Regions from separate parts of the Bradyrhizobium sp. AZCC 1577 genome, predicted to be linked through region 2. Evidence: riboswitches for the same ligand, from Rfam matches in the RefSeq annotation. Region 2 holds a riboswitch; the other holds the start of a gene.
What was found. A riboswitch is a leader RNA that binds a small molecule or an ion and turns the genes downstream of it on or off. The one in region 2 is predicted to bind cobalamin.

Region 1: another riboswitch for cobalamin. It lies ahead of V1278_RS05190 (TonB-dependent receptor); the one in region 2 lies ahead of V1278_RS07395 (ribonucleoside-diphosphate reductase subunit alpha).

Annotation. Positions count from the first base shown of each region.
Region 1 is NZ_JAZHRQ010000001.1:1,129,016-1,132,423, forward strand. It holds gene V1278_RS05190 (TonB-dependent receptor) at 1-1,605, opposite strand, end outside; cobalamin riboswitch at 1,719-1,918, opposite strand; gene V1278_RS05195 (FecCD family ABC transporter permease) at 2,053-3,096, shown strand; gene V1278_RS05200 (ABC transporter ATP-binding protein) at 3,093-3,408, shown strand, end outside.
Region 2 is NZ_JAZHRQ010000001.1:1,585,620-1,589,027, forward strand. It holds gene metE (5-methyltetrahydropteroyltriglutamate--homocysteine S-methyltransferase) at 1-664, opposite strand, end outside; cobalamin riboswitch at 778-991, opposite strand; cobalamin riboswitch at 1,124-1,343, shown strand; gene V1278_RS07395 (ribonucleoside-diphosphate reductase subunit alpha) at 1,459-3,408, shown strand, end outside.

The DNA.
Region 1 (3,408 bases), 460 kb from region 2:
TGCGGCGCGGCCGAACACCGAGAATACGCCATTGAAGCGATGCTCGAGGCCAGCATGCAGCGCATATTGCGTTTCGTTGCTGTCCAACGGGAAGGCCTGAGCGCTGCAGTTAAAGAACATGGCGCAACCGGGCGCGTTGGGGTCGTACCGATCCCGGGCACTCAGGCTGGTATTTTGAATCCTGGCGCCGTAGGAGAAATCCGTCGTCGGCAGCAGACCGACGGTCTGCTGCCAATAGCCCGCCACCGACTGTTGCGACAGATCGTAGATGTGGGTGGGCGGAAGGCCTTTGAACGCCCCGCGTTCCTGGTTGAACGTCGCATCGTAATAATCGATGCCGGTCAGGATCTGTGAGGGCATCCCGAGTATCGAGTTCTTGACACTCAGTCGCGGCGTGATCGACCAGGTCTGCAGTGCCGCATCGTTATAGGTCGAGGAGAAGCTCGGCAGCGGCGAAGCAAACGGTACCGCACCGAAGAAACCGCTTTGCGTATCCTTCTTCCGCACGCCGCCGTCGACGATGAGTTCGGCGCCGTTCCACAGCGTTTTTGTGAAACCGGCGGTGGCGCTGGCGCCCTGCTGATTGCCGTAATCGAACGGCGTGGCGGCGCCCCGGCGGTTCGTGACCAGTTCGTTGAGACCGATCGAGGGATCGACGAAGCGGCCGCCGGGGAATCCGAGCTTTTGGTCGTCACCGGTCACCGTGAGAAAGGCCTTGAGGTCGGGCGTGGAGTAATTGAGATTGCCGACCCCGTTGCGCTGGTCGAGCGCATTGTTTTCCCGATAGCCGTCGGACTTGATTGCGTTGCCATAGAACGATGTCGACCACGGTCCGTAATTGGTCGTGGCCGAGAGATTCGCAAGTCGTTGATTGAACGAGCCGACGCCGGCCTCGCTTCGAATGGCGACTGGTGGGCCGCCGACGCCGTTCTTCAGGACGATATTGATGACACCGCCGACCGCGTTGTCGCCATACAGTACCGCGCCACTGTTGCCGCGGGTGATTTCAATCCGCTCGATCGAATCGCGCGGAATGGTCGAAAAATCGACGCCGGCCATGTCGATGTCGTTGAGCCTTCGGCCGTTGATGAGCACCAGGGTATTTGAGGTCGCGAAAGCGCCGAAACCGCGGAGGTCGACGCTGGTCTTGGCGCCGTTGACGCCGCCAAACAGGCTAGTCAGTTGCACGCCCGGCGTTTGCGCGATGATTTCCTGCAACGTTTGTGCGGGCGAATGCGCGATCTCTTCGGCGGTAATAACGGTCGACGCCGTGCCGACGATGCCGGAGAACTGCCGTCCGCCGCCTGCGCCCGCGCCTTGCGGGGCGCTTTGCGATGCGACGTTCGAGCCGGTCCCCGCCGCAGGTCGCGTGCCGGTCAACGGCGCAGCCGCGGGCACGATGCGGCGCGAGGTCGATCTTTCATCGTAGGTCGGTTTGGCGCGGGTCCGGTTCGCGTCAGTGGGCGAGGTTACCTCGATCGGTGGCAGTTGCTCGGGCGCCGTTTGCTGCGCCTGTGCGCCGGAAATGCCAAGCGAGATGGGTATCAGGAAGCTGCTGGTGAGCCAAAAGCGGCGGCGCCGCGTGGCTGTGTTGGTGAAAGACATGACTTGGACCTCGGTATGACGTCAGTGGCACGTCACAGCGAACCAAGTCTCACCATGTGCTTTCAGCAACTCAGGTGAAGCTAATGTCTGTACTCCCCGACCGACATCTTCGCGTGTGACCACGGCTGACGGCAGGTCTCCTGGCTCGCGGGTCGTTACCCCATCGTCGCCTTCCCAGGACCGAGATGCCCAGTGGCTTATGACGAAGGATTCGCCGCTTACAGTTGCGGGGGCAGCCGCGGAATTGGGGGATTTCCCCGCACCGCATTCCCTTTTGATCCCCAAAACGGGAACCGTCGGGAACTATGGTAGAAGTTTGTCAAAGTCCGAGTCAATGCGCCCCGGGGCGTCCGGCGATCCTCACTGGACGAGTGCGCTATTTTTGCCGCATGAGCACGCCTGCCCGCCACCTGTACCGGGGCGGGTAAACCTGCTTTAGGACGATCGATGAGTGTTGAGGCCGTAACCGTGACCAATGAGGAAGCCGCGCGCCGGCGGATCGGCACGACGGCAGCGCTTGCTGCCCTCGTGGTGCTCTTGATGCTGATCTCGCTCGGTATCGGTCCGGTGCGGCTGTCGCCGCTTGCGGTGGCGGAAGCGCTGTTCGGCGGCGGCAGCGAGGTGGCGCAGGTGATCGTGCGGGAAATCCGCCTGCCGCGGACGCTGCTGGCGCTGGCGATCGGCGCCATTCTCGGGCTGTCGGGCGCGTCGCTGCAGGGCTTGCTCCGCAATCCGCTGGCCTCGCCCTCGCTGTTCGGCGCGCCGCAATCGGCCGCGTTCGGCGCCGTGCTGGTGATTGCGCTCGGGCTCGCCGACGTGCGCTCCTATGCGCTCCCGGTCGCGGCGATCGTCGCAGCATTCGCGTCGGTGTTCGTGCTGCTCTCGATTGCCGGCCGCAACGCCGGGCTGCTGATCCTCATTCTGTCGGGACTGGCGATTTCGAGCTTTGCAGGCGCTGCCACCGCGCTGGTGATGAACCTCTCCAGCAATCCCTTCTTGGTGCTGGAGATCGCATTCTGGCTGCTCGGCTCGCTGGAGGATCGTAGCTTTCAGCATGTAATGCTGGCATTTCCCTTCATCATTGCCGGCGCCCTGATGCTGTTCAGCCAGCGCCATGCCTTTCGGGCGCTGAGCCTGGGCGAGGAAACCGCGCAGAGCCTTGGCGTCGATGTGGGGCGTCTGCGGCTGTTCGTGATTTCGGGCGTCGCGCTCGGCGTCGGCGGCGCGGTCGCCGTCACCGGCACCATCGGTTTCATCGGCCTGGTTGCGCCGCATCTGATGCGGCCCCTGATCGGCCATGACCCCGGGCGTCTGCTGGTCCCGAGCGCACTCGCCGGCTCGGCGCTGCTGCTGGCGGCGGACATCGCGGTGCGCATCATTCCCTCGACGTCGGACATCAAGGTCGGCGTGCTGACCTCGATCATCGGCGTACCGTTCTTCCTCTATCTGATCATGCGCGAACGCCGCGCGCTCGGTGGAGGCGTCGCATGAGCGAGGCGGCGCTACTGACCGCAACGGGGATCGGCGTGCGGCTTGCCGGCCGCGTCGTGCTGAAGGACGTTTCGCTGGCGCTGTCGGCCGGACACCTGGTGGCGCTGGTCGGCCCGAACGGCGCCGGCAAGACGACGTTGTTGCGAGCGCTGGCCGGCCTAATCCCCTCCGAAGGCGAGATCGCGGTCGGCGGCGATGCGCTGGCCTCGCTGCCGCTCCGCGAGCGCGCCAAACGCTTCGGTTATCTGCCGCAGGGGCATCTCGTGCATTGGCCGCTGCCGGCGCGCGATATCGTGGCGCTCGGCCGCTACC
Region 2 (3,408 bases):
GCAAGCGATCAAGCAGGGACAGCGGATTGAAGCCGGCATCCTTGCTCTTGGCGAGTTTGAGAAACGTGACGGGGCCGACCAGCACGGGGCGGGTTTGATAGCCCAGCGCCTTGGCTTCCTCGTACTCCTCGATCGGCTTGCGCGAGGCGAGGATGAATTTCTGATCCTTCGTCAGTTCGGGCACCATGTAGTGGTAGTTGGTATCGAACCATTTTGTCATCTCGAGCGCCGGCACGCCGTGCGCATCGTCATGTCCGTGACCGGCATGCCCGCAACTCGCCTCATGCGGCTTGCCTTGCGCGCCGCGGGCCATCGCGAAGTAAGTCGCAAGCGGGACCGGCCCGCCGTTCCAGCGATAGATCTCCGGGATTGCGCCGACCATCACTGATGTGTCGAGCACGTGGTCGTAGAACGAGAAATCGTTCGACGGGATCACGCTAACGCCGAGTTTTTTCTGGCGCGCCCAGTTGGCGGCGCGAAGCCCGACGCCGGTTTCGATCAGCGCCTTCTCGTCGGTTGCGCCCGACCAGAAACTTTCCAAAGCGAATTTCAGCTCGCGGCGCGGACCGATGCGCGGCGCGCCGAGGGAGGCAACGGGAAGCGAAGAAGTGGAGATGGTGGAAGTAGACGTAGCTTTGGAAGAAGTAGCATTGGAAGTAGACATTGGCTTAACCCCAAAAGTTGGGGGCAAAGGCCGAAGTGACACGTCTGGATTTTCGCGAACGGCAGAGCGCGCGCGGAAAATCGCAACCGCACCACCGGGACACCCCGCCCGAGGACGTGTATGTTGTCGAGGCAGGTCTCCTGGCTCGCGGGTCAGTGCTGCTGTCCGGCCTTCCCGAAACCTTGCGAGGTCTCAGTGACTTTGTTGGACAGCGGCTCGCCGCTTACAGTTGCGGGGGCAGCTCCGGCTTTGGCTTTTCGGCCGCACCGGCTTCCCTCTTAGCTTCGGAAGAACGTCTCCCGAAGAACCACGACGGGTCCACTTATCGGCAACGCGGCAGGCGCGTCAACTCGGCGACATTCACCGGCGCGTTGTCATCGTTGTTCACAGCCGCGGGGTTCCGTCGCCGAAATTCTTGCACATCGCCCGCTCCCCCATTGACACGTTCGTTCAAATCGCACCAGATATAGCCGTCACGGTCCGCCATGACCCAACACATGGTGGCTAAGAGGGAAGCCGGTGTATCGCGTATTTGCCGCGAAAATCCGGCGCTGCCCCCGCAACTGTAAGCAGTGAGTTGTTTCCGAATCTTACGTCACTGATGCGGCATCGCATTGGGAAGACACGGGAACGACGGCGACCTGCGAGCCAGGAGACCTGCCGCGACACCGAAAAAACGTCCACGGGCGGGGTGTCCCGGCGGCGCTTGCGGACTCATGCCGGCGTTTCTCGCCGAGCATTTGAAGCAGCGTCTTCTCCGACATCCGGCCCCAACACCATCACGGGGTCTCTTGATGTCACTCTCTCCCGATCGCGAAGCCAACGTCGCTCCATTCATCCGACTGCGCCCCGAATCGCTTGCCGCCTCGGAATCGCAGCCGCCGATGCAGGTGATTCGCCGCAACGGCACGGTTTCGAAATTCGACGCGAGCAAGATTTCGGTCGCGATGACCAAGGCGTTTCTGGCGGTCGAGGGACATGGCGCGGCGGCCTCCCGCCGGGTGCATGAAATCGTCGAGCAACTGACCTCGGACGTCGTCGGCGCGCTGTCGCGCCGGATGAGCGAGGGCCGCACCTTCCATATCGAGGACGTGCAGGACCAGGTCGAACTCGCCCTGATGCGCAGCGAGCACCACAAGGTCGCGCGCGCTTATGTGCTCTATCGCGAGGAACGCACGCGCCAGCGCGCCGGACAGGACGTGGCCAAGGCCGCCCAGCCATCGGGGAAGCCCTCGTTACGTGTCACGCTGGCCAGCGGCGCGCAGGTCCCGCTCGATATCGCGCGGCTGACGCTGATCATCGAAGAAGCCTGCGCCGGTCTCGAGGGAGTCGGCGCCACGGCGGTGCTCGCCGAGACGCAGCGCAATCTCTATGACGGCATCAGCGAGGACGAACTGGCGCTGGCGGCGGTGATGGCCGCGCGCACGCTGGTGGAGCAGGAGCCGAACTACGCCTATGTCAGCGCGCGGCTCTTGCTCGACAAGCTGCGCACCGAGGTGCTGTCTTTCGTGCATGATGCGCCGACCAGCGCGTCGCAGGCCGAGATGGCCGAGCGCTACGGCGAGTACTTTCCAGCCTATATCAAGGCAGGCATCAAGGCCGAACTGCTCGATCCCGATCTGGCGCGCTTCGACCTGAAAAAGCTTGCAGTCGCGCTGAAGCCGGAACGCGACCTGGCGTTCCAGTTTCTGGGTCTGCAGACGCTGTACGACCGCTACTTTCTGCATGTGCACGGCAATCGCATCGAGCTGCCGCAGGCGTTCTTCATGCGCGTCGCGATGGGGCTGGCGATCCGTGAGATCGACCGCGAGGCGCGCGCGATCGAGTTCTACGATCTCTTATCGTCGTTCGACATCATGGCCTCGACTCCGACGCTGTTCAATTCCGGCACGCTGCGGCCGCAATTGTCGTCCTGCTTCCTCACCACCATCGCCGACGATCTCGACGGCATCTTCAAGTCGGTCAAGGACAATGCGCTGCTCGCAAAATATTCCGGCGGGCTCGGCAACGACTGGACCCGCGTGCGTGGGCTGGGCGCGCACATCAAGGGCACCAATGGCGAAAGCCAGGGCGTGGTGCCGTTTCTAAAGGTAGCCAATGACACCGCGATCGCCGTCAACCAGGGCGGCAAGCGCAAAGGCGCGGTCTGCGCCTATCTCGAAACCTGGCACATCGACATCGAGGAATTCTTGGACCTGCGCAAGAACACCGGCGACGATCGCCGCCGCACCCATGACATGAACACCGCGAACTGGGTGCCCGACCTGTTCATGCAGCGCATCGAGGCCGACGGCGAATGGACTCTGTTCTCGCCGGACGAGACGCCCGACCTGCATGACCTCTACGGCAACGCATTCGCCGAACGTTACGCAGCTTACGAAGCAAAGGCGGCGCGGGGTGAGATCCGCGTGTTCAAGCAGATCCGCGCCACCGATCTCTGGCGCAGGATGCTGACCATGCTGTTCGAGACCGGGCATCCGTGGATCACGTTCAAGGATCCCTGCAATCTGCGCTCGCCGCAGCGCCATGCCGGCGTGATTCATTCCTCGAACCTCTGCACCGAGATCACGCTTAACACCTCCGATGACGAGACCGCCGTCTGCAATCTCGGCTCGATCAATCTGCTCAATCACGTGCGGGAAGGCCGGCTGGACGAGGCGCGGCTGCAACGCAGCGTGACGACGGCAATGCGGATGCTCGACAACGTCATCGACATCAATTTCTACACCATCCCCGAAGCGCGC